2 regions of the Desulfosporosinus acidiphilus SJ4 genome follow, and region 2 is predicted to be linked to the other one. Evidence: riboswitches for the same ligand, from Rfam matches in the RefSeq annotation. Region 2 holds a riboswitch; the other holds the start of a gene.
The links. Region 2 has a riboswitch for FMN ahead of ribD (bifunctional diaminohydroxyphosphoribosylaminopyrimidine deaminase/5-amino-6-(5-phosphoribosylamino)uracil reductase RibD). Riboswitches for the same ligand answer to the same signal wherever they lie in the genome.
Positions count from the first base shown of each region.

Region 1: it holds a riboswitch for FMN, as region 2 does, so the genes downstream of both, DESACI_RS08470 (DMT family transporter) here and ribD (bifunctional diaminohydroxyphosphoribosylaminopyrimidine deaminase/5-amino-6-(5-phosphoribosylamino)uracil reductase RibD) in region 2, are expected to answer to the same signal.

Region 1 is NC_018068.1:1,830,717-1,846,779, reverse strand. It holds gene DESACI_RS08510 (spore maturation protein) at 1-151, opposite strand, end outside; gene DESACI_RS08505 (nucleoside recognition domain-containing protein) at 148-729, opposite strand; gene ytfJ (GerW family sporulation protein) at 825-1,262, opposite strand; gene DESACI_RS08495 (DUF2953 domain-containing protein) at 1,267-1,911, opposite strand; gene DESACI_RS08490 (HAD family hydrolase) at 2,020-2,670, opposite strand; gene DESACI_RS08485 (DNA-deoxyinosine glycosylase) at 2,854-3,366, opposite strand; gene lepB (signal peptidase I) at 3,619-4,155, opposite strand; gene DESACI_RS08475 (YgaP family membrane protein) at 4,133-4,543, shown strand; FMN riboswitch at 4,588-4,738, shown strand; gene DESACI_RS08470 (DMT family transporter) at 4,886-5,863, shown strand; gene DESACI_RS08465 (C40 family peptidase) at 6,227-7,015, shown strand; gene DESACI_RS08460 (pentapeptide repeat-containing protein) at 7,061-7,918, opposite strand; gene mutM (bifunctional DNA-formamidopyrimidine glycosylase/DNA-(apurinic or apyrimidinic site) lyase) at 8,103-8,924, opposite strand; gene polA (DNA polymerase I) at 8,927-11,560, opposite strand; gene DESACI_RS08445 (sensor histidine kinase) at 11,637-13,169, opposite strand; gene DESACI_RS08440 (response regulator transcription factor) at 13,166-13,849, opposite strand; tRNA gene DESACI_RS08435 (tRNA-Leu) at 14,226-14,311, opposite strand; gene DESACI_RS08430 (acetyl-CoA carboxylase carboxyltransferase subunit alpha) at 14,403-15,371, opposite strand; gene accD (acetyl-CoA carboxylase, carboxyltransferase subunit beta) at 15,355-16,063, opposite strand, start outside.
Region 2 is NC_018068.1:3,115,522-3,131,584, forward strand. It holds gene DESACI_RS14145 (ASKHA domain-containing protein) at 1-1,798, opposite strand, end outside; gene acsC (acetyl-CoA decarbonylase/synthase complex subunit gamma) at 1,838-3,166, opposite strand; gene acsB (acetyl-CoA decarbonylase/synthase complex subunit alpha/beta) at 3,262-5,442, opposite strand; gene cooS (anaerobic carbon-monoxide dehydrogenase catalytic subunit) at 5,460-7,478, opposite strand; gene DESACI_RS14165 (ATP-binding protein) at 7,543-8,307, opposite strand; gene DESACI_RS14170 (DegV family protein) at 8,743-9,600, opposite strand; tRNA gene DESACI_RS14175 (tRNA-Pro) at 9,708-9,784, shown strand; gene DESACI_RS14180 (GNAT family N-acetyltransferase) at 10,114-10,683, shown strand; FMN riboswitch at 10,706-10,819, shown strand; gene ribD (bifunctional diaminohydroxyphosphoribosylaminopyrimidine deaminase/5-amino-6-(5-phosphoribosylamino)uracil reductase RibD) at 10,973-12,145, shown strand; gene ribE (riboflavin synthase) at 12,127-12,780, shown strand; gene DESACI_RS14195 (bifunctional 3,4-dihydroxy-2-butanone-4-phosphate synthase/GTP cyclohydrolase II) at 12,854-14,056, shown strand; gene ribH (6,7-dimethyl-8-ribityllumazine synthase) at 14,093-14,554, shown strand; gene DESACI_RS14205 (sigma-70 family RNA polymerase sigma factor) at 14,681-15,295, shown strand; gene DESACI_RS14210 (hypothetical protein) at 15,322-15,855, shown strand; gene DESACI_RS14215 (spore coat protein) at 15,958-16,063, opposite strand, start outside.

The DNA.
Region 1 (16,063 bases), 1.3 Mb from region 2:
ACGGAAGTATACGTACTCCGGTATTAAATCCCTCTTCGGCTCCTGCCACGAAGGACTCATAGACTGGAACTTTTCGCAAATACGCAATCACTGGGATAAGCAGTAACAGCAGCGGAATTGCCCAGCGAGAAATTTCGGCGATAACCTTCATTTAATTTCCCTCCGCCGAAAAAGAAAATCGGCGAATATGGCTGAAGCCATCGCACATCCAGTGGCAACAATGGTTGTGCCGATAATCTCAGTCGGATCAGCCGAGTTCGCCTTCAGCCTGACTCCAATAATCGTTGCAGGAATCAGAGTAATGCAAGATGTATTGAGAGCAAGAAAGGTAATCATTGCCGGACTTGCCACTTCAGGAGTAGGATTCTCCTTTTGTAATTCTTGCATTGCTTTTAGACCAAAGGGGGTCGCTGCATTACCTAATCCTAAAATGTTGGCACTTAGATTCATAATTATAGCTCCTAGGGCCGGGCTGTCAGGCTTTAGCGTGGGAAAGAGACGGCGAACGATAGGACCAAAAAGACGGGCTATCCCCCTGACAACTCCCGCTTCTTCAGCTAAACGCATCAGTCCCAGCCATAAACTCATGACCCCGATGAGTTCAATGGCTACCTCCACACCTAATTCCGCCGCTTTCATAGCCGATATAGTAACAATCTCGATCCGCCCATTAAGCGCGGAAATAGCAATTCCAATCACTAACATACAAAGCCATATGAGGTTAACCATTGCCCTCCCCCCTTGCAATGAATTTATGAAACCTGCGAAGAAAAAAGAACGAGATAACTCGTTCTTTTTCCGGAATATGTATTTGGGAACTTGTCTTATTCTCTGGCCAGAATAATTTCATCCGCCGGTTTCTTTTTCTTTTGAAACATTCCTGATAGTTTGTCTATAAGGTCAGGAACCGAATCCAAAATACGATCTATAACAACATTACTATCTACAGGTAAGAGGCGTATCGTCCCATTTCCAACGACCAAAAACCCAACAGGCTGTACGGATACGCCGGCACCGGCACCTCCTCCAAAAGGCAGTTGGTTATTTGCCGATTCACCCGAATTTCCATTCTCTTTTGACTTCTCGGGTGGAGAAAATTCGCTGCCACCAGCAGCAAAGCCGCAAGCCACTCTTGATATTGGAATAATGACCGATCCATCATGGGTCTCCACCGGGTCACCAATTATAGTGTTGACATCCACGATCTGTTGAATGCTTTCCATGGCGGTTTTCATTAATAATTCTATAGGATGATTCCCCATGCAACTACCCCCTTCTAGCCCGTTTGAATCTACGCACAGCATTAAATCCAACAAAAATAATATGACCGATTCTTAGGTGGAATATGCATTGGATATCACATAAAAAACCTTCTTTTTTATATTGAGGAACCACCACAAGCTCAGGGTTCTGAACCTCTACAATCACTTGCTTGTATAGACGAGCCAGAGCAAAACCAAACATGCTCCAAAAAGCTCCCGCTGCCATAGCTGTTTGAGCGGCGTCCTTGTATCCGACTTCAATTCGCCATTTAATGGCTTTACAATGGATTCCATGATAGAATTCCTTCTTTACCCAGGCCAATTGATGGAGATAATTGGGTACATTTGGCCAAAGCCTATATAGCCATCCTAGGCGAATATAACGAAGGCGTACGTCTGATTTTGCTTTCCGAGTTCCTCCCTTTTCTTCACTAACTTGATTCACTTCTATTTCCGGTCCTTTTTCCCATTCTAATTGAAGTGTTGGAATTTGATATTGAGCATGCCAAATTCCATGCAACGCTCGAAAATCAATCTCCAGATGATCTTTTTCCTCTACCCGCCGATAGCGAAAATCTACCTCTGCTTTAATCGCTAAGCTAAAAAGGAAAAGAATAGCCAACGCGAGCAAAAAGGCTAAAACTCGCATAGTAACCCCTCCGAACCCATCACCATCGTCTAACTATTTCTCTAAATAACTAAGATTTCCGATAGAACGTCATATTATGCTAAAGATTCCTCCAGTAACAATTATTACCTATAAGTACTTTAAAAATTCCAAAGGATGGTCAATTAAACTCCGAGCACCGTTTCTGATCAATTCCTCTCTCGTTCGATAACCCCAGAGAGCGCCCACTGCATACATATTGGCTGCTGCTGCAGTTTGCATATCCACCCCGGAATCCCCCAAATAAATGATTTCCGCCGGCGGAATAGCCAAACTGGAACTGATCAATAAAGCACCTGTGGGATCAGGCTTTCTCGGGATATTTACACTAGGACCTATGACAAATTCAAAGTTCCAATCTGCTAAAAGGACTGATACGACTTTTTGGGCCAATTCATCAGCCTTATTCGTTAAAATACAAAGCTTAATGTTACGTTTAGTCAGCTCGTCCAGCAATTCGGGAACTTCTGCATAAGGTTTCGTCTTGTCAAGACATCGCTCTCGGTATTCTTTCAGCATGGAATCAAAGCATCCAGAAATAATAGATTCATCTCTAGATTCCTCGGGCAATGCTTGACGGACGAGATTTTTAATTCCGTTACCAATAAAATATTTATAGGACTCTAAGTCATGAATTTCATAATTCAACCTGCGCAAAACTGCGTTCATAGACTCGGCGAGGTCTTCAAGGGAGTCAACTAAGGTTCCATCGAGATCAAAAATTGCTGCCTTGTATTTCATATAGCATCATTTCCTCCTGTTTAATTAATCAATTTTTAATGTAGCCGAAGCCAAACAAGACTCGTAGTTTAAAAGAACAACGGCCAAACTAAACAATAAATTATAGAAGATTTCTTAGAAAATTGCAAAGTCTCTCACCGAATAATCTATCCTAAGCTTTAAGCTTATTTCTATAAGTGAGGATTACTGCTTAAATTCACGAGCTAAAAATTCGCGGATTATCGCCCACTGATTAATCTTTTCTTCAAGTTTTATAGTATTAGCCGGGCTGGTAGAAGGCAATTGTCTAAAACTTAGATTGCTAAAGTTAAACCCCACCCGCTTTTTAAAGATTTCGTAGGCCTTGGCGCCATTAAACAGGACTAATGTGAGAGCAGTACAAGTCTCGAACAGACGATGAAAATCATTAACCCTCTCATCCTTAATATTGGAATCTAAACTTCCTTCTCTATGACAAGTTGCAATAACATCCCACAAGGCAATCCTTTGACTCCTAATAAAGCTGATCCGTTGCTGATAATCTGAATCAAAAGGCACAGAAAAAATTGTATAGAGAATTCGCCAAAACTGATTCTGCGGATTTGCATAATAACGTTGTTCTTTCAGCGACTGAACTCCTGGCATTGAACCAAGAATCAAAATGCGTGAGGTACTATCAATGATAGGCTGGAATGAATGCAGGGGAGTTTTCTCCAATCCTCTTCAACCTCTCTAATCTAAAATTCCAGCGGTCTCTTCCCGCCATCCCGATAGTCTCCAGTGGAGAGTATCGCACTTGTTTGGCTCCAGAGACACTCGGCCGATCCACACTGCAGGAGTATGCGTAATGAGTTGCAGTGCGGCAATAAGCTCGTCCGCTTATCGTCTTGGCCGGCGGCTGCAGAAGTAACAACAAAAAAGGGAGCCTTTTTAATCTCCCTTTCTCAGTCTGTTCATTATTTGGGCACATTATTTAGGCAACGTTCCAAACCTATTCAGGGGCCAATAACGTAAGACCGCCTTACCTTCGATGTCCTTGGCCGGCAAGGCTCCCCAATAATGGCTGTCAAGACTGTTATTGCGATTGTCTCCCAGTAAAAAATAGGAATCTTTCGGGACAGTTACAGGACCATAGGTATAATTAGGTGCTTCCATTTCGAAAGGTTCCGTCTGTGCTTGCCCATTGATATAGACCTTGCCGCCGGTAATTTGAACCTTGTCTCCCGGCAGTCCGATAACTCTTTTGATCCAATAGTCACCGCTGGAATCCAGGTTCTTAGGCGGGTCAAAAACAATGATATCGTCCCTTTGTATGCCGGAAAACTTATAAATCAACTCGTCGACAATGACTCTGTCCTGAATATGAATCGTAGGCATCATGGAAGGCGTCGGTATCGTCGCCGCTTCCACAACGTTGCTCCGCAGTCCCCAGGATAAAACCGAAGCGAATATTAAAATTTCTGCGAATTCCACGATTAAACGAATGACACTCTTCTTCTTAGCCACTGAAATACCTCCTCAAAAGCTCTATCTTAGATACTTCGCTGCTGTTGCAGGAATCCCTTCAAAGCGAAAGCTTAACTATGCAGTTGTATTGAGCGGCCTTATTATGAATTTAGTGGCTCTCCCCCTGAATTGCTTACACCTGAATTGCGTTACATTCGAAGATATTGGACAAACTAATTCAGAGGTGATTGAAATGAAATGTAACGTTGGAAAAACTGAGCAATTTGTGAGAATTGTCATTGGAACAGTTATTATCCTGCTAGGTATATCCTTAAAGAGCTGGTGGGGGCTTATTGGGCTCCTAGGGATCATAACAGGTCTTATACGTTATTGTCCAGCTAATGATATTTTAGGGATCTCAACCTGCGAAGTTCCGAAAAAAAAATAGCTACCAAGGAACATTAAATTCTGTTATACTTTTCTTAACTGAATATGAACCTTCGGGGCAGGGTGAAATTCCCTACCGGCGGTGATAATTGCCCGTGCAATTTAGCCCGCGACTCGGTGCAGTCTCAAACGATGCATCGACTGACTTGGTGAGATTCCAAGGCCGACGGTAAAGTCCGGACGAGAGAAGGTAAAAACTGGGTTAAACAAGCCGTTTCCTAGTCTTCTAAGTGCCTCGTGAAAGGAATTATTTTCTCGAGGTATTTTTCATGTGCAACTTATTCTTTCTTGTAACATGAGAAGGTTCAATTCAGATAAAATCTTAGGATATGGAGGGTTTGCTTTGAATCAAAAAAAACAGCCATCTCCTTGGGGTATCTGGTGGATCGCCCTGGGAGCAGCAATGTGGGGACTCGACGGCGTCTTTATCGTGACCTTACTCCACTATGTGACATCCTCTCAGATTGTCTGGATGGAACATGTCTTACTGTTTCTCTTCGCTTTTCCGGTTCTTATCCGGAAACGCAGAGAACTCACTAATCTAAAACTCAATGACTGGCTGGCAGTCATCTTCATAGGATGGGGCGGATCAGCTCTGGCCTCAATCTTATTTACCGCCGGATTTACTTACGGGAATCCAAATGTCGTGCTTATCTTGCAAAAACTCCAGCCCATTTTTGCCGTACTCCTCGCCGCCGTAATACTAAAGGAGCGTTTACGGAAAAACTACTGGAAATTACTGATCTCCGCACTGATCGGAGCCTATTTGCTGACCTTCGGTTTGCACATTCCTTCAACTTCCGGGAACACTTCACAACTTATTGGCTCATTGTTTGCCATTGGAGCTGCAGCACTTTGGGGAGGGTCCACCGTTATGGGAAAACATTTGGCCGGCAAAGTGTCTTTTACTACTTTAACCGCTCTTCGCTTCGCAGTTGCCCTGCCTCTTCTGACCGTCATCGTCTTAGCTCAACACCCTAACTGGCAGATCATCGGCAAAGCCCTCAGCATAGCACCTGTTTGGGCCAACCTCTTATTCCAAACCTTAGTACCAAGCCTCATGAGCTTGCTCCTTTATTACCATGGGTTGGATGGAGTAAAGGCCTCACATGCCACGATTGCGGAACTTGCCTTTCCTGCATCAGGCTTGCTTCTTAACTGGCTGGTATTGCACCAGACCATTAACCTTGGACAATGGCTTGGCTTTGCAATTGTCTGGCTAGCTGTACTCCAGTTATCAAGAATGAGCAGCGAACCGGATGCCCTGGCACCATCTCTTGAAGCATCTTCTTCCCAACAAGCAGATTTAGCAAGCAAGTAAGCAAGTAAGTATGTTAGTTAGTTAGTTAGTTAATCAATATAAGTTAGTTAATGCAACGATAAGGTAAGATAAATTATTCTATACTTTATGATATTAAACTAAATAAGTATTTTAAACCGTAAGTTGAGATGAGCTATACTAAGTTATGCTCATCTCAACTTTTTATCGTTAAATTCTCTTTAAATTATTGCAAATTTATTTAAAAAACAAATAGCGTTCATCCATGAGGATAATTATGGTTATTAAGCCAACAACCTTTACTTTAACTATAAGTTTTTAGATGGTAAGCTTAAGAACATAACTTGTCCTGTCCGTGAACTTAAACTTCAAACTATAATGTGATAATAGTAATTTGGAGGAAATATGAAACTAAATTTTAGATTAAAACAATGGAATGGAAAGTTTAAACTTGCCGCAGCCAGTACATTAGTATTCACGAGTCTAGTAACATTTGTTCCGGTTGTCCAAGCAGCGACCCTCATGAAATTAGGCTCACGAGGGAATGATGTCATAACCTTGCAAAAGGAATTAAATAACTTAAATTATAGTGTAGGAACAGCAGACGGAATTTTTGGTTCGAAAACATTGTCGGCCGTGGAGGCTTTCCAACAAAACGATCATCTCCAAGTCGATGGAATTGCCGGGCCTATAACCCAAGACGCCTTAGAGAAAGCCCAATCTCAATCTGCTCAAGCTACTCAAGCTACTCAGGCTATTCAGTCAACCGCTCAAGCAACTCAAGCTGCTCAATCTGCTCAAGCAACTCAAACCTCGAATACCAACCCTATAGTTTCCAGGATCATTTCTGAAGCCAATAGTTTGCTGGGAACACCTTATCTTTGGGGGGGAACTACTCCCAAAGGCTTTGATTGTTCAGGTTTTACTCAATATGTTTATGCTTCTCAAGGTATCGTACTGCCGCGTACCAGCCAGGAACAAGGAAAGACCGGCACCGCCGTTACCTACCATGACCTGAAATCTGGAGATTTAGTCTTCTTCTCTATAGCAGGCAACGGAACCATTGACCATGTCGGAATTTATCTCGGCAACTCGCAATTTATCAGTGCTACAACCCATAAAGGAGTGGCGGTCTACCCCTTAACTTCGTCCTATTGGTTAAACACCTTCATAGGCGCTCAAAGGGTCTTATAATAAACCATCCTTGCCGATAGAGCACACCCGGTCTATAGAAATGATTCAAGATTCTTCTGAACTCCAAAATACTGGGCGAAGTAGTGCGGGTGGCAACTTGGTGTATTCATCGCCCTTCGCTGAATTGATTTGTCCTTGGGTAAGAAAAATACTCTTACTTAAGTCGGTTCCTCGCAAATCTGTATCTCGAAAATCGGCACCGATAAAATCTGCACCGCTAAGGTCCATTCCTCTCAGGTCGGCAGCAATAAGATAAGCTCCCCTCAGGTTGGCTCCTCTGAGATCATATCTTCTTAGATCTTTAGCAATCAGATCCGCTCCTCGCCCAAATGACCTTTGGTGTTTTAGATGAGCCTTTTGCCCAGAGCGAGCATCTGCTCGTACCAACTCACTGGTCTTAAGAAGGACTCTGTTAACCTCTGCCCGATGCGAGGCAACATCTAATACCGTGACTGCCTCGGGACTCAAGTAAGTTTGTTTTTCCGTTTTCTCAAGCATGGATTTTATTAAGTTACGGATAGCAAAAGCCGGCTTCAATGTCAGTGCTTCGGTCAAATACCAGAGCAATTCATGAATTTGACGCATGTTTAAAAACACTTCAAACATCTGCTTAACTGATTGCGGTTCTGTCCGCCAATCTTTGCCTAAATAACTGACCTGTGAAACTTTTTGACCTGCTCCAAAACAGTCATAGGCTATACATCCCTTTAGACCGCGTTCCTGAAGGTTTTGGTGAATACTGCAGCGAAAATCGGACTGCAGGTTAAGGCAAGGCTGACCTGCCTCTTTGTCCATTGGAAACCCTTCTGAGGCAGAAAAATAAAGGGCAACACAGCACAAACCGAAACAATTATTACAGTCGGCTCGCAGATGAAAATTTGGAATTTTACTTTCTTTACTCATTACGTACCTCGGATTTCGTATCTATCCCCTCATCATGAAAGCATTTAACCGAAAGTTATACTTTCAGACAATATAAAGAAACTCCCTCAGTATAATTTCAATATCCCCTAAATACTCGCTTATTCACAGAAATCCATTTTTCCTGGATTAAGTAATGATGTGAACTATACCGACGCTGAGCTTCTTACTTCTGACATTTTGGACAGTAAACCGTTGTACGGCCGGCCAAACGCAAGCGCTCTAAAGTTTCGCCGCAAATCCGACAGGGATGCCCCCCTCTGCCATAAACCTGAAGAGCTTGTTCAAACTGCCCCTTTTCCCCATTAGCATCCCTATAGTCTCTAAAAGAGGTCCCCCGGGCATCAATGCCGGCTTGTAAGACAGCTTGAATGGCTCGATGCAGATGCTTAATTTCCTCATCCGTAAGCGAATTAGCTGGGCGCTGGGGGGATATTCCCGCTCGAAAAAGTGATTCATCAGCATAGATGTTTCCCAATCCGGCAAGAACATGCTGATCCAGCAAAGCTCCCTTGATATTAACTTTTTTCTTGGCTAAACGATCTCGCAGCATATTCGCGGTAAACTGTGGATCTAAGGGTTCCGGACCAAGTTTGCTCAGCGAGGACTCTTGGATGCACAAAGAGGTTGGAATCGCTTGAATTCGGCCAAATTTTCGGACGTCAGAAAAGTGCACTTCCCCGCGTTCCAAAGTGAGGACTACATGCGTGTGTTTATCCGGTTCCTTCGGTTCCGGATAATAATTCAATCGCCCCGTCATGCGCATGTGGGCGATTAAAGTTATCTCCTCATCCAAGTGGATGAGGAGATATTTTCCCCGCCGGTCGAGAGCTAGAATTTGCCTTCCCAGGACAAGTTCCTTAAAATCCTTGTCCCGCCAGCCGCTGACAGCAGAGGGCCACTTAAGGGAGATATCTTTTATTCTTAAATCAGTAATGTGTACAGCTAAGGTTCGTCGAATTGTTTCAACTTCTGGTAATTCTGGCATAATTACTCCTTTTTAACCTTAGGCAAATAGGATTTCAGATCATACCAATTGGGGCCGACTTTGCAGTCAACCGTCATAGGAACAGACAGCGGAAAGGCATTTTCCATGGTATCTTTTAAGATGTGGGCTACTTGCCACAGATCTTCCGGCGCGACTTGGAGCAAAAGCTCATCATGTACCTGCAATAAAACAGCCGCTTGATAGGATTTTATCCCTTCAGCAACTTGGATCATGGCTATTTTCATAATATCTGCCGCTGTTCCCTGAACCGGCGTATTCATGGCAATCCTTTCTCCCAGCTGCCTTTGGACCCTATTGGCGTGATAAAGTTCTGGAATTCGCCGCAGACGATTTAATAAGGTGCGGACTTGTCCTTCTTGTTTGGCTTGAGCAACGACATTTTCTAAATACTGTTTCACGCCGCTATAGCGTTTAAAATATTGTTCGATGTAAAACTTGGATTCTTTGCGGGGAATACCTAAATCCCTCGACAACCCAAACTCTGTTAAACCATAGACAAGCCCAAAATTTACAGCCTTGGCACTTCTGCGCATACCTGAGGTCACTGCTTCAAGGGAAACGCCAAAAACTTCGGCAGCAGTTCTGGTATGAACATCCTGACCTAAGGCAAAAGATTCACAGAGCAAGGGATCTTGAGAATAGTGGGCTAAAATACGCAGTTCGATCTGAGAAAAATCCGCCGATAGAAGCAGATAACCAGGCTCCGTTGGATGGAAGACTTTTCTTAACTGCCGCCCTTGTTCTAAACGAATGGGTATATTTTGCAAGTTGGGTTCCGTACTGGAAAGCCGCCCCGTTGCCGTCACAGTTTGCTGGAAGGTCGTATGAATTCTGCCGTCTTTCTCCTGAGCCAGCAACCCATTGACATAAGTAGACATGAGCTTATTTAACTGGCGATAATCTAAAATCTTCTCAATAATCGGATGAGCCGAACGCAGCTCTTCCAAGGTCTCGGCATCGGTGGAATAGCCTGTTTTCGTTTTTTTAGCAGCGGCTAATCCCAGTTTTTCGAACAATATCGTTCCTAGCTGTTTCGGAGAATTTATATTAAAGGACGTTTCGGCTAAAGCATAGATTTCCTGTTCTAATTGTTTTAATGTGGTACTGATTCCTTCACCGAAGTGTTGCAACTGTTGAATATCAATACCAATCCCCTGACGCTCCATTTGAACTAAAACAAAACTCAAGGGTTCTTCAATCTTATGCAGTAAATCTCCCAGTCCTAAAGCCTCAATTTCTGCTTGGTATTTCGGAGCCACTTGAGCCAGCGCCGCAGCCTCATCAGTAACACTGTCAAAGGCGTCCAGTGCAGGAACATATTCTTTAACTAAATCCAGAGGAGCGAACTTCGTACGGGAGGACTGAATCAAATAAGACGCCAGGCTGAGATCAAAGGCCACTCCTTTTAATGTCTTGTTCTCATTCCCGAGCAGCAAGGCCGTCATTTTTGTATCGGCCAAAATCTTAGGAACCTCTTCACTTTCCAATAACCCCAGCCAGGCCTCGACAACTCTGGGATCTCCTTCTTCTCGGGGCAGTTTAAAGGTCTCCCCCGAAACGGCGATCCCCCATTCAAGCCAATGGCCGCCCTGCAGCCCGGTTCCTTCATAACGGCAAGCCAAAGTAAGGGGAACTTTAGAGGTACGCCATTGTTCGATCTGAGCCAGCCATCCTTCTTCGGAAAGCTCACGAACCGGCCACTGCTCCAACGCTACTTCCGGGATATCTTTTTTAGCCTCCCCATCCCTAGCATAACGCTCTTGCCATATCCGTGCTACATTTCTCAAATCATATTTGTTTAAAGCAGGAAGTACCTTAGATGCTTGAGGCCGGCGATAAATAAAGTTCTCTAAGGAGAACGGCAAAGGCACCTCCGTCAACATCGTAGCTAAGGTTTTGCTCAGTCTTGCCTGATCTGCATATTCCTTTAAATTACTTTGCAGTTTCTTTCCGGAGACTTTCTCTGCGTTTGCCAAGACTCCCTCAACGGTTTCATATTCCCAAAGCAATTTGAGAGCAGTTTTCTCTCCAATACCCGGAACACCAGGAATATTATCAGAAGTGTCTCCCATCAAACCTTTTAAATCTATAATTTGCAGAGGACGCAGTTGGTAACGCTCCCACAATGCATGCTCATCATAGCATTCAACTTCGCTGATTCCCTTCTTCGTTAAATAGATATGGGTCTTTGGCGAGATCAGCTGCAAAGCATCTCTGTCACCGGTGTAGACCTGGACCTCCATTCCCTGTGCTTCTGCTTGCTTGGTCACCGCAGCAATAAGATCATCAGCTTCATAACCGGCAAGTTCCAGCATCGGCACATCCAGTTCGGCAAGAATTTCTTTGAGAAAGTCAAATTGCGGACGCAAACCTTCCGGAGTTTCTTTTCTTTGCGCTTTATATCCGGCATACTGTTCGATGCGGATCGTTGCCTTTGTTTTATCGAAAGCCACCACCCAGTAATCCGGATGTTGTTCTTGTTCTAAACGAAAAAGCATCGTCAGAAAACCCTGCAGCACATTCGTCGGACGCCCATCAGATGTTGTCAGCAAGGGTAAGGCATAGAAAGCGCGATTCGCAAGGCTGTTTCCGTCTAATATTACCATTTTCGGCATCGTAAAACCCCTTTCTCTTCGCACTTAACTATATCATACCCATAGGGTTCTAACAAACATATGATCCCTTCCTGCATTATGCCTCTTCAGCGAGAGGGAGCCAGACATAAAAGGTTGTTCCTTCGTCGACAGCACTCTCAACCCTTATGGTGCCGCCGTGAAGTTCTACAATTGATTTTGTAATTGATAAACCGAGGCCTGAGCCCCCATACTTCCTTGTCCTTGAAGAATCACTGCGATAAAAACGGTCGAACAACTTTGACAAATGTTTCTCCGAAATCCCAGAACCATTATCGTGAACTGAGAGTTCCACGCCGCCTCTAACCTTGGTTAAGGAAATTTGGATTTCTCCCTGTTCAGCATCCGTATGCTGAACCGCATTGTGAAAAAGATTCAGGATCACTTGTTTAAGTCGGTCGACATCAAACCACCCTTTTAAATCAGAAGTAAGTTTAAGGACAACCTTACGCTCCCCGGCCAATAGTCTCAGCTGCGGTGCCATCTCTTTGATCACTTCATCCAACATGATTTCATTTCGTTGAATTTTAGGAGATCGATCAAGTTTAGCAAGTAAAAGAAGGTCCTCCACCAACTTTTTCATACGTTCTGATTCTGCATACATACTTTTTAACGACCGGTCCAGCATATCCGGCTGATTCACGGCGCCGCGCAAAAGGACCTCTAAAAACCCATGGATAGCTGTCAATGGAGTACGCAGTTCGTGAGACGCGTCAGCAACAAAACGGCGCATTTGCTCTTTCGACTCTATTTCCGCATCAAAAGACGATTCAAGTCTCTGCAGCATCCCATTAAAGGAATTAGCGAGATGATCAATCTCCACTTGGCCCTGATCGACTGGGATACGTTCAGCAAGATTTCCGGCATCAATTTGTTCCACCTTATCAACCATGTTCGATAAAGGAACAAGAGTTTTGCGCAGCACGGGAATAAAGGCTAATATCCCAATGACTAAAGCACCCAGCGAAACTCCGAGAAAAACAAGAAGTTGATGCAGCATCATATCCTTCAACGGCTTGGTACTGAGACTCACCTGAACTAATTCTTGAGTATGATCCTTTGTCCGAATTGTCTCGAGAACGATAAGTTGCTCATTTTTCCCTGTTGAATTAACAATTTTATAGGATAAATGGTGATCATTGCTTTGTAACGCATATTGATAGTCTTGCTCAGCTAATCGCGGTGAGGTTTCCCCATTGATTGATCCACTAGTTGATCCATTGGTAAGCTCCGTAAAAGTTCCGTCCTGATCAATGAGGGCAATGTTGGTATCCGGAAGAAAGAAAAAGGGTCCATGGTGGTGTGGAAAAAACAAACCCGAATCAGGCGGAGCTGCCGAATTATTCGCGGTAGCACTGCTGTTGCCTTGATCGTTAGAAGCCATCAGAACCCAAGCGTCAGGCGGAACAGACTGAATCTGGGTCTGAATACTTTTAGCCTGATTCTGATAAAGAAACCCCTGCATGAAAATATACTGTAAGCCTCCGATAACAATCAATAATCCTGCCAACAGCAAAAGAGAACGTGACAAGAGTTGAAACCGCAATGAATTTGGCGCTAAATAGCTTTTTAGCCGCGATTTTAACTTCATGATATGTCAACTCTGTATCCCGCTCCGCGCAAGGTCCGAATTAGGCGGTGTTCTTTGTCATTAAGTTTATCTCGTAGCGACCGAATGTAAACCTCAACAATATTTTCGTCTCCCCCGAAATCATAACCCCATACTTTATCCAAAATTTTTGCTTTACTTAATACGATGCCCTGGTTCAGAACCATAAATTTGAGCAGCTCATATTCCGTCGTGGAAAGTTCGAGTACACGCTGCTGGTATTGAATTTCTTTGCGCCGGTCATCAATTCGGAAGTCTCCGAGAACTACCTCACCCATTAGATTGGGAAACTGGTTGCGAATGCGCGCATGAATACGTGCTAAAAGTTCCTCAAAACTAAAAGGTTTAACCATATAGTCGTCTGCTCCCAAGGTCAGCCCTTTCACTCGATCGTCAACTTCATCTTTAGCAGTCAGCATAATGATCGCCACATTTTCCGTTTTTTTCAGCATCCGGCACACTTCAAAACCATCCATCCCAGGCATCATGACGTCGAGAATGACGATATGAGGATGAAATTGCTGGGCGAGATTAACCCCTGTCATTCCGTCCGGGGCCGTTTGGACCTCAAACCCTTCATTAAGCAGTCCCATCTCCAAAAACTGTATGATGTTGGGCTCATCATCAACAAGCAAGATTTTGATACCCTTTAAATTCTGCATACTATGCCCTCCAATAAATTATATAACGCAATATTTTGACCTAATCCAAGAGATTTGAGTCTATTTTCCTATAACCAGCTGAATTGGTACTGAAGAGTTCCTGAAAGTTTGCTGAAGGAATAAGAAATCAGTTGTTTGGATTGTTTAACTATGTAATTGTGTAAAATACACACATTTATTTACAAAAATTATAGTTTATTTAGGTTTAATTTAATCTTTTTACAGATTAAGTATAACTAATAATACTGACAATGAAAAGAGACGCGATATTTAGTCATAATGTATCGGTCACGCTTACCTCTGAATACAACAAAAGGAGCCGGTAATTTCTTACCAACTCCGTTAAACCCTTGATATAACTTTGTTTCATTAAGTGTGGTGGGCGAGGTGGGACTTGAACCCACACATACTCACATATATCGGTTTTTGAGACCGACGCGTCTGCCATTCCGCCACTCGCCCTAGCTGATATTCTTAATGTCTTAGTCCGACTTAGCTATAATACATTATTCCATGGTTTAAGTCAAGTCTTTTATTAAAAAGTCGTTTTTTCTCAAAGTCCTTTTTCTTTTTCTTGGAATACCCCAATCGCTCTAATCTTCTGATACCGTTTTTCCAGTAAGGCTTCCGGAGATTCGAGGCGCAGGCGAATAAGATATTTGGAAATGACTTGAGACAATTCGTCAGCTGTTTGCCTTAAGTTATAATGGGCACCGCCCTGAGGTTCCCTTACAACTTCATCCGCAACCCCCAGCTTCAAAAGATCCTGAGCCGTAAATTTCAAGGCAGCAGCAGCTTCTTTAGCCTTCGATGTGTCTTTCCAAAGAATTGAAGCACAGCTTTCCGGCGCAATGACTGAGTAAAAGGAGTTTTCAAGCATTAAGACCACATTGCCAACCCCTAAGGCTAGTGCTCCCCCGCTTCCTCCCTCTCCAATAACAGTGCTGATAATCGGAACACGGTAACCGGACATGGCAGATAAGCATCTCGCAATAGCCTCACCTTGTCCTCGTTCTTCTGCGGCTAAATCACAGGCAGCTCCGGGAGTATCAATAAAGGTTAAAATCGGACGATTGAACTTGTCTGCTTGGTCCATTAAACGCAAAGCTTTGCGATAGCCTTCCGGATGAGGCATCCCAAAATTACGTTTAATATTCTCCTTAGTGTCTTTACCTTTAACATGAGCAACCACGGTCACAGGAACACCGCGAAAAAGGGCTATCCCACCGGCAATAGCCTGATCATCGGCATAAAGCCGGTCACCTTTAAGTTCGATGAAATCATCAAACAACAGCGGCACATAGTCATAGAAGTTTGGCCTCTCCGAATGTCGTGCAATTTGAACCTTTTGCCAGGGTTCTAAATTACCATAGATTTGCTTTTTAAGAAAAGCAATTTTTTTCTCTAATGTCTCTACTTCACTGGAAAGATCAATATCCTTTTCGGCAGAAAACTTCTGTAGTTCCGTTATTTTCTGTTCAAGTTCCAAAATAGGTTTTTCAAAATCAAACAGTTGCGCCATGCTGAACCCCTTCCTGATGGTACCGCAACAAACGTGCCAATGTGGATCGCATTTCAGCACGTCCTACAATAAGATCGATCAAGCCATGTATTTGATTAAATTCGGACGTTTGTGCACCCGCCGGAAGTTCTTGTCTCATGGTCTGCTTAATAACTCGCGGCCCGGTAAATCCAATTAAAGCATTCGGCTCAGCAACTAAAATATCGCCGAGTGAAGCATAACTGGCGGTAATACCGCCAAAGGTCGGATCTGTCAATACAGAAATATATAGCAAATGATTGGCGGCTAAGCGCCCCAGAGCAGCACTCGTCTTGGCCATTTGATAGAGAGAAAGAATACCCTCCTGCATACGCGCTCCGCCGGAAGTGGAGAATATAATAACAGGCAGGCGGAGATCAATCGCTCTCTCAACAGCCCGAGTAATCTTTTCCCCTACTGCCGAACCCATACTGCCCATCATAAAATTAGCTTCATTAAATGCCAATACCGCAGGAATTCCTTCAATTAAGGCTCGGCCTGTAAGAACTCCTTCGATCATGCCTGATTTTTCCTGAGCTTCAAGAAGTTTTTCCTCATACTCAGGAAATTCCAAAGGGTTAAAAGAGAGAATTTCCGAATCCCACTCTTCAAAACTATTCTCATCTGCAAGCAAGGATAAACGAGCTCGTGCAGAAATTCGAAAATGATATTTA
Region 2 (16,063 bases):
CCAACTCTTCCGCTTCGCGCCAAGCCCTTTGGGATAACAAGGCTAGACGAGCTCCTTTCACTGAAGAATTTCCGATAAACTCAAAACGTTCCGGTTCAAGGTCCGGCAATAATCCTATGCGGACAGAATCATGGACATTGAGATAATTACCAAAACCACCGGCGATCACAATACGGCTGATCATTTCCAGATCTACGGCAACCATATTAAGCAGCGATCGGATCCCAGCGTAAATAGCTCCTTTGGCACGAATGATGTTTTTTACATCATTTTCAGTAATGACCACATCTTTTTGTCCGCCTGCTTGGTGAGCCCAAGCCAGGACAAATTCTTTGTCATCGGCAGTTTCCCGCAATCGTTCAGAGCCAGAAGGATGACCTAATTGAAAATTGCCGGCCCGGTCAATAATACCGGCACTGAGCATTTTGGCCAGACAATCGACAAGTCCTGATCCACAGATACCCACAGGCAAACCTTTTCCAATCACCTTAAGTGAAACATCCAAGGTATCAGAATCAATCACAACACGTTCAATAGCTCCTGGCATAGCTCTCATACCAAAGGTTATTCCGCCGCCTTCAAAGCTCGGGCCTGCAGAACAGGCACAGGATACAAGCCAATCTTGGTTTCCGAGCACAATTTCCCCGTTTGTTCCGATATCAATAAATAAGGTAATATCTTCCCCATTGGCTAAATCGGTGACTAATGTTCCCGCAACGATATCTCCGCCCACGTAGCTTGCCACAGAAGGATAGCAATGAACTAGGGCCTCCGGCAGCATGTGCAGGCCAAGGTCCCGCGCCGTAACTGAAGGAACTGTTGACATAGTGGGAATATAAGGTTCCAGTCGAATATATTTCGGATCAACTCCTAAAAACAACTGGGTCATTGTTGTATTCCCTGCCACAACAGCACTTGAAATATCAGTTTGGGGTATTGATTGCCGGCTCAGCAGTTTGTCCACAAGGTCATTAATGGTTTCTACAACAGCTTGACGAATTAACTGTAAGTTTTCTTCGCTTTCTACCGCATAGACAATCCGGGAAATAACGTCATCTCCATATCGCGCTTGCTTATTATAAGAGCCCTGCTGGTCGACAATCTTTCCATTGGAAAGATCTATCAGATAGACCACCACTGTCGTTGTACCAATGTCAATAGCCAAACCGAAAAGCGGATTATTATTGCCTGCTTCAACATGGGTCACTGTGAAGCCGGATTCGAGATCCGTTAACGTCACCGAAATGTCCCAGTTGGCTTTACGCAGCGTCTCAGGTAAATTCTGAAGAATTGACAGTGGAATGTGGATTGGTCTATCACCGGCTTTCAGAACACGTCGCAGTTCCATAGTAAGCCGTGCCCAATCACTGGTATTTTCCGTCAAGGTCGGAGATGACAACACTATTCTTTGCTTCGTTGCTAAGGGATGATGCCCAAATGTTTCAAGCAAATCATGTTCGCTTTCCTGTAAAAGTCCTTTTTGAGTATCTCCCAATAAAACTTGGTGTTCTTGCAGCCGGGACTCGGGAGGCACCTCAATAATCATGTCTCCTTGAATAATTGTTTTGCAGGCCAGCCGAACACCTTTGGAGAGTTGATCGGGGGTCAGGTTTCCAGTCCCTGTTACTTGAGGCTCCCCGCTTTGAACGACGACTTTACAGGCACCGCACGTTCCTTTACCTCCGCACCCAGACTTAATAAATATTTCAGCTTGAGCAGCCGCAGCAAGCAGCGTTGTTCCCTCTTCAACTTGAATAATGCGGTTATCCGGCATGAATTTAATTTGAGCTATGGGCATCTTTTTCACTTCCTTAAAATCCGAGAAATTCCCAGACCCTTACATTAATTGAGATTTTGCAAAGGAAATGATTCCACTGGATTCACGAGGGCCGACAATTACTTTCCATCCGGTTAATTCCGCTAGTTTTCCTGATACTACTGCGACATAACCCGGAATAATAATATTGCGATGCTTTACTTTATCCCCGATACCGCTTGCTTCCATGGCTTGAGCAATTTTGTCAGGCTCAAATTTACCGGCGGCATAGGCAGTTAGCACCGAAGTTCCGTCAGTATCAATGGGGAGAATATAGCTGGGAATTTTTGTTGCTTCAACTTCTCCTTCTACGCTGTAATAGGTTAAGGAAAAGTTCGTCGTAACATAAAATGGAGAGTTTTCGTTTACGTCTCCAACTGTATGAAGTTTTGGTTCAACTTGAATCGGTTTTTGCGGATCAGTATAGAGGTTTTGACGCAACGTCATCAACGGTAAAAGATGAGCTTTAGTACTGGTATTTAAAACGACAGCACTGGCATATTTAGAGACATAAACTGAAGCTTCCATGATTTCATCCAAAGGTTCGGAATGACTGGAATATGCAATGACCGGATATCCAAACGGGCGGAATTTTTTCTTAATGGCTAAACGACGCAGATGGGTTAAATTAGCTAACGTTTCCACCGGAGTTCTCGAACCAGGATCTAAAACGAACTCTTTATAGCCCAATGTCTGAGCCTTTTCCACGAGGTCATTTAAAGCATCAAGGCCTTCTGCTTTTAAAATCACCGGAACTGAATTTTCTTTAGCAATATTAACTATCGCTTCATAATTTTCTGCCGTCGCTTCTCCGATTAAGGGTTTACGGGCCGCTAAGGGGGCAAGTGCCGCTTTCAAAGCTGCTGGATCGCTGCTGATCAGGAGCAATGATTTATCTGTTCCTGCTGCCACAATCCCGGCTGCTTTTTCGAAACGAGCGGCATCTCCCGATTCATTGACAACTGCAACGCCGTCGATGGCATAGTGAAGGCCCACACGATCAAACTCTAAGCTGTCAATTTCCTTAACCTTCGCTTCAATTTCAGCATCACTCAATTTGTCAGAAACTCGAATCAATAAAGTTGTCGGATGATAGAACGTCTTATCATGACGGAAAAGAACATTTTCGTCGCCAAGAACCGAGTCTTTCCCGAATTTAATAGCTTTGATCGGAGGAGCAGAGGCAGAATCCAAGGCCTCTTTGGCAGCTGCCGTGACATAAGGGCAAGTGTCTAAGGCTGCTTTTCCAGAAGCTAAGGCCATAGCAAAAGCAAGACAAGTTGGTACTCCACACTCTCCGCAGTTTTTCTTAGGTAATTGCTTATAAATTTCTAAACCTGTTAGTGCCATAGTTAAACCCCTTTCTTATTGAGTATCAAGCAAGCAGACTCGAAGGCCCCGGAATTCATAAAACATGACAGGGCCTTGAGTTTTAACAGCCTGCTTTACATTAATGGGTCAAGAGTGAAGCAGGGATGTCCGTTTTCCTCCAGGAATGGGACTATTTCCTCAGCAGTGGTTCCGATGGACTCATCGGCAATTTTGTCGATGAAGTCAGCACCCAACCCTTCATCAATGGAACGCTGTACAAAATCCTCACGCAAAAATTCTTTCAATTCCTTGGGCATCCAGATAATACGTGCGATACCGCCGTCCGCCGGAATGAATTTTTTACTAAGGATGTAGGAGCGCCCAATTCCCATAAAGCCCGGAGTCTGCATACCACCACCGCAAGTTCCTGCCAGTGTTGAGAAGGTCATACCGGAGGGAGTCATACCAGAATGTTCACGAGTGGTTATCATGAGACCGTTTGCTTCCGGAACAATCGCCATAATGGCTTCAAAGCAGCCGCAGGAGGTCATTGGCCGATCCATCAGGGTATAAAGGTTAACTTCTTCCAGAGTATTATTCGAAGCTTTATACAGGTAATCATTGCAGGATTGCCACATTCCCCTTAATTCGTCAATGGCCGGTCCTTTGGGAATCGGCTGATTTGGCCCATTGGGGGCAATTTCATGTGATGCTTTTGCATCCAGCCAGCTCACTGCTCCGCAAAGGCCAACCCGTTCAGGTGTAACAATGCAGACGTGGTTTGGAGCAAAGGACTGACAAAGCAGACAGGAATAAAAATCTTCCACAGATTCATCCGTCAGGCTCCTCATGCGATCATCACGAGCTCTGTAGCGTTCGCGGGCAAGAACGATGCCTTCATCCACTGCGGCCTGATCGAGCATAATTGTTACTTCGACCCGGTCAATAATTGCCGGGAATTCCTCTTTCAACTTAGCAATTAAAAGTTCCCCGAAGTGTTTCATTAAGAAGCCCTTGGCCCGGGCATCTTTAGAAATCCGGACCCAGCACAAATCCCGTTGGGCTACGTGCCAAACACCTTCACCATAGTTGGCGAAATAGTGAATTCGACGTTCAAAGACGCCTTCAAAATCCGCCTGCATTTTTCGTCCATAAATATCGATTTTAATTCCTAAAGGAAGTTTGGAACCTTCAGGAACAGTATCAATATCAGGGCCAATAACGGTGACACGACCGTCTTGGATATTCTCGGGTCCAACCATTTGCACAAGCTCAAAAGCAGTTGTACGGCCGCCGCCAAATTCGACGTAGGTATCTCCTTTGCGAATCGTCTCGCCTTCGAAGGCCGGACCGAAGTTAACAGGAATCGGTAATTCGATGTTCGTTAATTTAATTCCTCGGACCTCCAAAGCGAGAGGTACGATTTTTTCATAATCTGGTTCTGAAATATACCAATCAGGGATCTGCATATCCTCCCCAAGAGTTTGATCCGTCAGAACCGGGAAGCCCATGAAAATGGCGCCCATTTCTGCAGCTACTTTAACATCATCAAGTTCGCCTAAATGAAGCACGAAGGCCCGAACTCTGCGTCGCTGATAGTCGCGATGGTTTTCTCTTTCCCCGGCAGGAATTCCACCGAAAGCCAGACCTGCGCGGAAAGCATAGTTTACAGCATGAATAACCTGGGTAAAGTTTCCTAAGGGGAAAGCGATATAATCTTCTCCAATTTTCACGTTCTCTTCAAGTAATTGTTCAATAACCTCATCGCAGAGGAAGATCATAAACCCTTTACCCATCAAATTATCAACGATTTTCTTAGCAGCCTTAGAATCCTTGGCCCGTCCAAGGATTACCGCCACACCGGGAATAGTCCAGTCAACCATCTTAATTCCGTGTTTCCGAACAACAGGGTCACCTAGGAATCCTGTCCACGGTTTTACCTTTGGTTCATCTCCTCTGAGATAATGAATCGTCTCAATGACTTCGGCAGCATAAAGAACCGATTCACCCCAGAGTCTGGCGTTATCGAAGGTAAGTTCAGTGCGAACTTGATTGCGCACTCTGTTCAAAATAGGAACTAATTCACCCAGCGTGGTTACCTTTTCGCCGGAAAGACATGTGATAACCGGGAGATGATAAGCAGTGTCAGGATAAGCAATCGCCTGAGCTGCCCCATAATCTTTAATCGCGCGGTTAAGGAGAATTTCAGCGTAAGTCATGGCAATTACAGTTCCGTCATAAGCTTTGCGCAGCAATTTTTTGGGTTGATTATTAGGGTCCTTTATAGCTTCTGCGTAGATTTGTTCCATTGACATCAGACATTCCTCCTTTCTTACCAACCTTGGGCTATAGGTGTTTCATTTTTTTCGGCCGTTTTCTTATGGATATTAAGTTTCCAGGTACGATACTCCAAAGCATCTAATAGTTTTTGGGCACCAATAAGCGGATCGACTTCAAAGATGAAGTTTCCACCAAAAACGTCATGAGCGATTTGCGTTGTGACACCATAAATCAAATCACTGCCTTCAACCGGCGGCAACGAGCCTACATGAGTCGGCAGACCTAAGCTCACACACCAAGTACCGATAGCAACCGCTTTTTCATGCATAGCCTCAGGAGCTGAAGCTACAAACGGAACTTTCGGGATATCGACTCCAAGTTCATTAGCCATAGCCACTGCTAAATCAGCACCTCTGCTGTTATCAACGCAGGAACCGACATGGAAGACTAAGGGCAAACCAGTTGACAATTGTGGATTAGCATCTTCAAGGGTTTTAAGGAATGACTTAAGCCCTTCCCCGGCATATGCCTCAACAGCTAAAGGCGACATGAGACCGAATTTGGCGTAAGCACCTGCCGAGCAACCGGTTGCTATGACAAATACATCGTTTTTAACAAGTTCTTTTAAGACTGTAACATGGCCTTCATCTTGAGTCCTCTTTAAATTGTTGCAGCCTGCCATTAAGGCAACTCCCTTAAGCTGACCGCTTAAGATGGCATCTGTTAACACGGAAATCGGCCGTTCCGGACAAATTTTAGCGAAGATATCTGTAAGAGCCTCCATACTGAAGCCGGCTACAAGTTTATGACGTTCCGAGGGAATCGAAATCTTATTAGGATCTCGTTGTTTATAAGCTTCAATTGCAATGCTTATAAGTTTCTGAGCATCTTCCATGGCCGTTTCAGGTTTAAAGGCAACATGCTGGGCACCGGGAGTTTTCATGATGCCTTCTGTGGTAACAATTTTAGTGTGGAAGCATTCTGCGGCAGTTTGAACAGAAGGATAGATACATTGAATATCCACGATCATAGCATCCAAAGCCCCAGTCATAATTGCCATTTCTTGCGAAGCTGAAGACGTTGCTAAATAAACTCCTTCCCTCATGAGCAGTTCATTACCGGTACAACAAATACCTACAACGTTAACCCCTTCTGCCCCAACCTTTTGAGCTTCCGCTTTCATTTTCCTGGCAGCGGCAACGACCATTTCGCTGAGGACAGGATTGTGACCATGAACAGCTATATTTACCATTTTGGGATCAATAACTCCCAGATTAGCTTCGGAAACAATGGGTTCAGGGACTCCAAACAACACATCGCTGAGAGTTGTTCCCACATATTCCCCAGCTAAATCCGCAAGAGCAGTTTTAATCCCACCGAAAATAATATTGACGGGGTCATTATCAACTCCCATAGCAGTTTGAGCTAATAATTCAGTAACTGTGCCGTCAATTGCTTTGGGCATAACATTAGTGTGTTGAAATTTATTACGACGCCCTTGGGTCATGAAAGAATCCAAAAATGCCAACGGACGGTCTTGATAGCGTCCAAAATCAGCATATCCCAGCTCAACTACATCTTTGAGAATTTCCTTATCCTCGCGGTCAAGAGTTGATATCCCTAATTTTTGAGCTAAATTATGAAGTTTATCTGCTGATTTTATTTCATAATCCGGGGCGTGACCTTCGACTAAAGCATGAGCGGTATGAAGAACGTGACGTGCGTGCTCCGAATGGGATGCTGCTCCTCCGGCGATTAAACGTACAAGATTACGAGAAACAATGGTGTAAGCTGATGCTCCACAAATTCCACGACTGCCAGGACCATCTTCCTTTTTGACTCGACATGGACCGGCGATGCAAATCCTGCAGCACACACCTTTATAGCCAAAAGTACACTGCGGTTGTTGAGCTACTACGCGATCAAAAACCGTTTCGATATTTCTGCCTTCTAGCATTTTTAACATTTGGAGAGTACCTGGATCCGTTGTACGAACAGGATTCTTCGGATCAACAACACGCGGTGCATCCGATGGCCGGGCAGTATGGGTTAAATCCCGATATCTAGGCATGTTACAACCTCCTCTTTAATAAGTTCCCCTTCTCATACTCTTATTGCTGCTAAAGAAACTCCTGTCATCTCCCTTCTTCGGCAATTTTTTCATAGATTTTATTGAGCTGAACTCCCAGAGACCCTTCAGGCAATTGAAAACCGCCTGTATTGATGGACATTTCCAACAGTTCGTCGCTGTAAGGGATGATGCCAATAAGCTGCTCTTCAGAAAAGCGGTCTCCAAGAAAATTTTCATCATTCAAATTGCGAATTTTATTGCCTATAACGACGACACGGGGAATACCAAGCTCATTAGCAAGTTGTTGAATCACATGGACAGTTTGTACGCTTACCTTAGACGGTTCTGTAATAATTGCCAGAACATCAACGCCTAACGCTGTGCCACGTGTCAACTGTTCTATACCCGCGCCCATATCCAGAATCACAGTATCTTTTTCTCCAAGAATCAGCGAGTTAACTAAAGCTTGCAAGAAGCTGTTTTCCTTACAATAACAAGAAGTTCCTCCGCCTTTGATATTCCCCATCCTGAAAAAGCGAAGCTGCCCAAGAGATACACTGTAATCATTTAAGATATCATCGACATTAGGATTAAGAGGATAAAATGCTCCGCTCCCTCCCATCCGTTCTTCAATTAGTTCCTTCATATCAACAATAGCTTTCAAATTTGTCAGTACCTCATCCGGAATTCCCAATATTGTCCCCAAACTTGCATCGGGGTCCGCATCAACTGCTAAGACTGTAATTCCTCTGTTTACTAACCAACGGGCAAAATTTGCAGTAAAGGTGGTTTTTCCGACACCACCTTTACCGGAGATCGCGATTTTCATGAGGATCACCTCTCCTTTTAGCTACAGTTAAGCTACCATTACCTGGAACAAGTCTTGGTTATACAAATATATATTCTTTTTTTCTTTCCCGAATCCTTCAAACATTCTTAATTTATTTTAATATTTTTATTTTTTTACATAAGGTAAATAAATCCATATTCATTTTATATTATGATTGTATTTTATATTCAGTAATTACTTAATATTCTGATATTAGTATGTGGTACTAATTCTTATTTTCCCTTTTAATTTTTTTTAACCTGTTAAATTCATATGTATTCTCGTAAAAAATCATGATTCTTAATTACATGAGGACGGTAACTTTTAGTCAATCTAAGATATTTACTACGTGACTCTTAGTGTTGAGGCGCAACTAAAAACAAATCATAAGATTATACCTCAGGCTTTAGAGGAAACTTCAATTTTTGCACACCTCTAGAGTAGAGGCCAAGGATGAAATACCAATCCAAATGCACCCGTTCCCACATGAGTCGCTATTACAGCCCCTGCTTCAAATAAGCATATCTCATGTTCTGGAAAGCGACGTTTAAGTTCCGACATGAGTTCTTCCCCTTCTTCAGGAACGTTTACATGCATGACACAAATACGGAATCTTTTTCCACTTGACAACGCTCTCACTAACTCTTCAAGTACACGCTGCCATGCTCTTGATCGAGAACGAACTTTATCAAAAACATCGATTTGACCTTGTTGGTTAAAATATAAGATCGGTTTTATCTGAAGTAAAGTTCCCAGCAAAGCAGCCGCACCGCCTATTCGACCGCCTCGTCGCAAATTTTCCAGAGTATTGACGATAAAATAAAGTTCCGTCTCTTTTTTTAACATCTGAAGTTTTGGTAATATTTCCGATGAGTCTAACCCTTGCTCTGCCCATTCTGCGGCTGCCCATGCTAAGGCCCCGAGTCCTAGAGCTGATGATCCCGAATCAAAAACATGGATTTTCTTATTAGAGGCCAAATCAATTGCCATTTGAGCTGAGCGTATAGTACCACTGATAGCACTGGAAAGATGAAGACTAATGATTTCTTCAATACCTTGTGCAAACAAGGATTCGTAGGCATCAAGAAAAGCTCCCACTGGTGGTTGGGAAGTCGTTGATAAACTATTAATATGATTAAGCTTTTCGAAATATTGCTTATTCGATAATTCAGTTTCTGGAAATGTCTCTGCACCAATCGTGACTGCAAGGGGAACGACAATAACTTGGAATTGTTGTAAAATATCTTTCGTTAAATATCCTGTAGAATCCATAACGATTCCGATTTTTCTCAAAATTCTTCTCTCCTCAAAATTTATGCCAAGAATATAATTCATTAAGGAATAAGGTTGACAGGATTAAAGTGGTTTGTTATTATAATACTCGTTGTAACAAACGATTGCGGGGCGTAGCGCAGTTTGGTAGCGCGCTTGGTTCGGGACCAAGAGGCCGTGGGTTCGAATCCCGTCGCCCCGACCACTTAGCTTTGATGAAAGAGTTCTGATGAGAGGAACTCTTTTTTATTTTACACTTTATACGTTATTTTCCTTATGAGCTTCTACCCTACCCACTTGTTCATGGTGTAATTTTATTCCATCTGTACAATCATGTAAAGCATTTAATTATGATTACAACCGTTTAGTTAATTTTCGACGTTAATCTCGTCTAATAGAATTGATTATAATTTTTATAAAAATATAACGAGTGATATAATTAGTTAATTGCACTTGTCTGTCTATCGCTAATTGTACTTATGCCGCTCAGGGTACGAAGGCCTGAGCGTAAAACCAACTGAATAGGAGCCTAAAATGCTAGAAGGTAAGAAAATAAAAATCCGGCCCATCGAAGAAGAAGATATTGATACTCTCTATCAATGGTCAAATGATGAAGAAATCAACTATTGGTCCAGCGGTGCCTGGCCGTTGAATACTCTTTATACCAGAGACCAAATCATTGATAAATACCTCGAAAATCCCTCGGACACTTATCGCTACGCAATGTTAAATGAAAATGATTTATTAATTGGTACCATTGGTTTTAAAGAAGTCAATATTCCATGTCGTTCGGTAACCCTTTTCATTGTCATAGGGGAAAAATCCTATTGGGGACTGGGCTACGGTACAGATGCTCTTATAACCTTTGTGCGTTTTCTGTTTACTCAGTGGAACTTCCATAGAGTTTCCCTTGATACTTGGGATGAAAACCTTCGCGCCATCCGAACTTACGAAAAAGTCGGCTTTAAAATCGAAGGCCGGCAGCGAGAAGCGCGCTTTATCCTGGGAAATTATCATGATGCTGTTCTGATGGGGGTATTGCGCGATGAATTCTTGGCCCTTCATGGAAAATTACAGGTTGCTAAATCTGGCCGCCTAGAGTAAACTATAAATAATTTAATCATGAAATATCCTCTGGGGTTGGGTGAAATTCCCTACCGGCGGTAAAGCCCGCGAGCCTTTTGGCAGACTCGGTTAAATTCCGAGGCCGACAGTAAAGTCTGGATGAGAAGAGGAATAGGTCGTTAAAAAGTGTTTTTTGCGCGCTTTTTTATTATGACTTTAACCCAACACTCGAGGATAAACGAGTGTTTTTTTTATTTTCCTAAATTTAAAAGTTTTTCGATTTTCTTTTGGGGAAAACTAAACTATCAAATATTAAGAAAGGATTCTTATGCAGCCAAAAAATACTTCGCAAAAATTAACAGACGAAATATACATGTCTAAAGCCCTAGAACTTGCGGCACTGGCCTTGGGGAGAACCAGTCCTAATCCCGTTGTCGGTTGTGTAATCGTTAAAAACGATCAAATTGTGGGAAAAGGATATCACCGGAAAGCCGGCACACCTCACGCTGAAATTCATGCCTTGTCAGAAGCGAAAGACCAGGCGAGGGGTGCTACGGCCTACGTAACTCTGGAACCTTGCTCGCATTTTGGCAGAACTCCGCCATGCTCGGATGCTTTGATCAGAGCCGGAGTAAAACGTGTCGTTGTCGCCCTAAAGGATCCCAATCCTCTGGTAGCAGGTGGTGGAATTCAGCGCTTGCATGAAGCCGGAATCCCGGTTGAGGTGGGAGTCATGTCTCATGAGGCTGCTATGTTGAATGAAGCATTTTTTAAAGCCATAACAACAAAAATGCCATTTGTTCTTTATAAAACAGCTCTAACCTTAGACGGCAAAATTGCAACGGAAACCGGAGATTCACGCTGGGTAAGCAATGAAAGCTCGCGCCGTTATGTTCACCAATTACGTAATTATTACGATGTTATTCTCGTAGGAAGCGGAACGATCCTCCGCGACAATCCCGCACTTACTTGCCGCTTACCCGGCGGACGAGATCCAATCCGACTTATTGTCGACGGAGAATTGCGTATTCCAGAAAACTCACAGGTTCTTACTTCTTCCGGCGAGAGCCCTTGCATCATTGCTACGACGAAGGCAGCGCCGATTGAAAAACTCAAACAGCTAACAAAGCTTGAAAACCTAGAAATCTGGCAATATGATACACCACGCCATGTCCCCGTTAAAGAAATGCTTAAAGATCTATTCAGTCGGGGTTGGAACAGCGTCTTACTCGAAGGCGGCGGGACCCTTGCCGGTACTCTCATCCAAGAACAATGTGTTGACAAACTGGAATGTTTTATTGCACCCAAACTTGTGGGAGGAAACGGTCCCTCTCCCCTCTCCGGATTACATATCCCGTTAATGAGTGAGGCAATTGACCTTCATGATCTCCAGGTAGATACCACTTTTGGAGATATTCATGTAACGGGATATCTGACGTCCCGACAAATAATCAATGACGAGAATTCAAAAGGAGGATATTCGTGTTTACCGGAATTGTAGAAGAACTTGGTATCGTCCGCACTCTTCGTCTCTTACCGGACTCCGGTCAGCTTACCCTTCAGGGAAAAAAAGTTCTTGAAGGTACACAGGTGGGTGACAGCATTGCTGTTAATGGGGTTTGTCTAACAGTTATTCATCAAAACCAAAATGAATTCACTGTTGACGTTATGGCTGAAACGCTGGCAAAAACAAATCTCGGTGAACTGAAGAACGGCAGCCATGTGAATCTGGAAAGAGCCTTGCAGCTTCAAACCCGTCTGGGGGGACATTTAGTAAGCGGACATGTCGATGGAGTTGGTTCAATTCGAAGGACAACTCCTTGGGGAATTGCACAACTTCTCGAAATCAGTGCCCCCTCCACTCTTCTTTCCTTCATCCTGCCTAAGGGTTCTATTGCCATCGATGGGATTTCACTAACCGTAATTGATGTAGAAGATGATTATTTTACAGTATCTCTAATTCCCCACACGTTTAAGGAAACCACCTTAGGCATAAAAAAAATCGGTGCTACAGTTAACTTAGAGACAGACCTTATTGGCAAATATGTTGCCCGCTTCATGGGTCTCCAGAAGACACCCGCTAAATCCAAAGAAAATCTATCCCTTAATTTTTTAGCAGAAAATGGCTTTACCTAACTTATAACTGAGGAAAGGATATGAAGAAGATACCTTGCTGAAAGTACAAGAAATTTCTTGAGGAGTGATTATCATGCATTTTAATACGATTGAAGAAGCCATTGAAGATATTCGCCAAGGTAAAATGATCGTCATGGTTGATGATGAAGACCGAGAAAACGAAGGCGATCTGGTTATGGCCGCAGAGCTTTCTACCCCCGAAGCAATTAATTTCATGGCAACTTACGGAAGAGGTCTTATTTGCGTTCCCATGACCAAGGATCGTATTCAAGCCCTACAATTGGAGCCTATGGTTACCCAGAATACAGATCCGCATGGAACAGCCTTTACAGTCAGCGTCGATGCCTCTGACAGTTCCACGGGAATTTCTGCTTTTGAACGCGCAAATACCGTTAAAGTTCTGATGGATCCCAAGAGCAAACCTGACGATTTGCATCGCCCGGGACATATCTTTCCTCTTCAAGCCCGAGAAGGCGGCGTGCTGGTACGAGCCGGCCATACGGAAGGTTCCGTAGATTTGGCTCGTCTTGCCGGATTACAACCGGCTGGTGTTATTTGTGAGATCATGAATGAAAATGGAACTATGGCCCGAGTACCTGACTTACAAATTTTTGTCGAGAAACATAATCTCAAAATAGTAACATTAAAAGATCTTATTGCCTATCGTCGTCAATCCGAAAAGCTGATTGAAAGAGGTGAAACCATCCATCTTCCGACAGATTACGGTGATTTCTATGCCACCGGTTATCTCAGTATCATTGATCAAAAAGAACATTTGGCTATTGTTAAAGGAAATGTTGATAATGGAAATCCGGTTCTTGTAAGAGTTCATTCAGAATGTCTCACAGGGGATGTCTTCCATTCCCGCCGTTGTGATTGCGGTGACCAACTTGCAGCTGCACTGGAAGAAATTGAACGTGAAGGTCGTGGTGTCTTGCTTTACATGAGACAAGAAGGCCGCGGTATAGGTCTCTTAAATAAACTTAAAGCTTATAAACTGCAAGAAGAGGGCAAAGATACAGTGGAGGCAAATCTTGCTTTAGGATTCCCGGAAGACCTGCGCGATTACGGTGTAGGCGCCCAAATCTTAGCGGATCTAGGTATTTCTAAAGTTCGTCTGATGACAAATAACCCCAAGAAAATTGTCGGACTGGAGGGCTACGGCTTAAATGTCGTTGAAAGAGTGCCTCTGGAGATCCCTTCAAAGCCCGAGAACTTCAAGTACCTTTGTACAAAGAAAACAAAGTTAGGTCATTATTTATCGGCCGTAAGATAATACCATAAACTAAGCAATAGAAAGGATGCACTTACTATGAGAACCATTGAAGGAAATTTGTTAGCTCAAGAATTAAAGATTGGAATTATCGCTGCTCGATTTAATGAATTTATTACCGGCAAACTTGTAAGCGGAGCTTTGGATGCCTTAAGACGTCATGGTGCCCGCGAGGAAAATATTGAATTAGCTTGGGTGTCGGGGGCTTTTGAAATTCCTCTTGTTGCCCAAACCATGGCAAATTCGAAAAAATATGATGCCGTGATTTGCCTGGGAGCCGTCATTCGCGGTGCAACTCCGCACTTTGATTTAGTGAGTAATGAAGTTAGTAAAGGAATCGCTCAAGTCGGCTTACAAAGCGGTATTCCAGTTATTTTTGGAGTATTATCCACGGACAGTATAGAGCAAGCTATTGAACGCGCGGGAACGAAATCAGGAAACAAAGGATTTGATGCGGCAATGACTGCCATTGAAACCGCTAACCTACTTAAAGCATTTTAAATGATAGACAAAAACAATATTAATTGGTAGAATATGGTTGACCGTCCACCAATAACTCCTTGTCAAAATGGTTGATCTTTAATAGACTCATTAAGATGACTAGTTTTTGACAAGGAGTTGAGTGCTATGTCTTCTAAAGAAAGTGAATTTGAAACTTCGATGCTTAAGGCAGCGCGCTCAGGTGATAGAGATGCTTTAAACCAATTGATAGAGTATTATGAACCTGAAGTACGTATGATTGCCTGCAAATACTTTTTGCCGAGGGCCGATTATGATGATCTCATCCAAGAAGGACGAATAGCCATCTATCGAGCAGTTTTGTCATATGATGACCGCTTAAATATCCCTTTCCTTCATTTTTTGAGAATGGTTGTTAAACGAAAGCTAATCGATAGTATCAGAAAATATACCCGTAATAAGCATGTCAATCTGAACAATGCTTATTCCCTGAATAATACAATTTCCGACTCGGAAGAAACAAGCTTCATCTCGCTTCTTCCTAATGCTGAAGATCCCGCCACTACAGTTATTGCCAGTGAAGAGGCTCGTTCTATTATTAACGATTTAAACCGAGATCTCTCCAAACTTGAACGAATCGTATTTGAGCACTATTTTCTTCAAGGATTCAAACAGCGAGAATTGTCTGAGCAACTCGGACTTCAGCCCAAATCTTTGGACAACGCTATCCAACGTATTAGGCGAAAAACCGTTCTTTATCGTTCTCGACAAATAGCTGGTTAATTACCAGCCCTGTGGAGGAGTATCGAATGCTTTCCTTTTCCAGTTTCGTTTTCTCTTGTCGAATGCGTCTTGCAAAACTTAAGCATCATAAATTAGCACTGAGTTCAACTCTAATCGTCCTAATGATCGTAATATTCATAGGCCCCCCAGTTTATAAAGAAAGTTGGCTCGATCCTTTTAGTACCCTGAATCTAAGTAATCGCGAGCTTCATCCTCATACGATCACAATGCTTGGTATGCTTAAATCGGACGATCCTTATCATCCCTATTATTTCTCTGACCAAAAAACCATAAGTGAATTAATGCATGACTTACAGCATACCACACCAGTTTCCCTATCGGATCTTCCCGCAGATTTCTCAAAAGATCAAAAAACAGAATTCTTTACATTGCATCGTGCTTCATCAAAGTTTCATTCTGAAGAGGATTATGCACTTCAATACAACCCCCGACTAGGAGTTGTTTATTTTCGCCAACAATTATTTCATATTAATGAATCGGCTATTTACACCTTAAACAAAATCACGAATAGCATGACTCCGGGATGGTGGAAATCCTAAAGGATCATGAATAACCCTTGAAATACATTGGGATTCGTAATAAAATTGGGCTGTAACAAATTGGTAAGTTTGTTACAGCCTGTTTTCTTTAGCATTCGCTTTTTAAGCAATTCCACCATTTTGATTAATTAACTTGCTAGCTTTACTATGTGCATTGGTAGCCTCGTTAGCTAAGCGTAAGTAGATATCTCTCAATTGCCCGTGATGA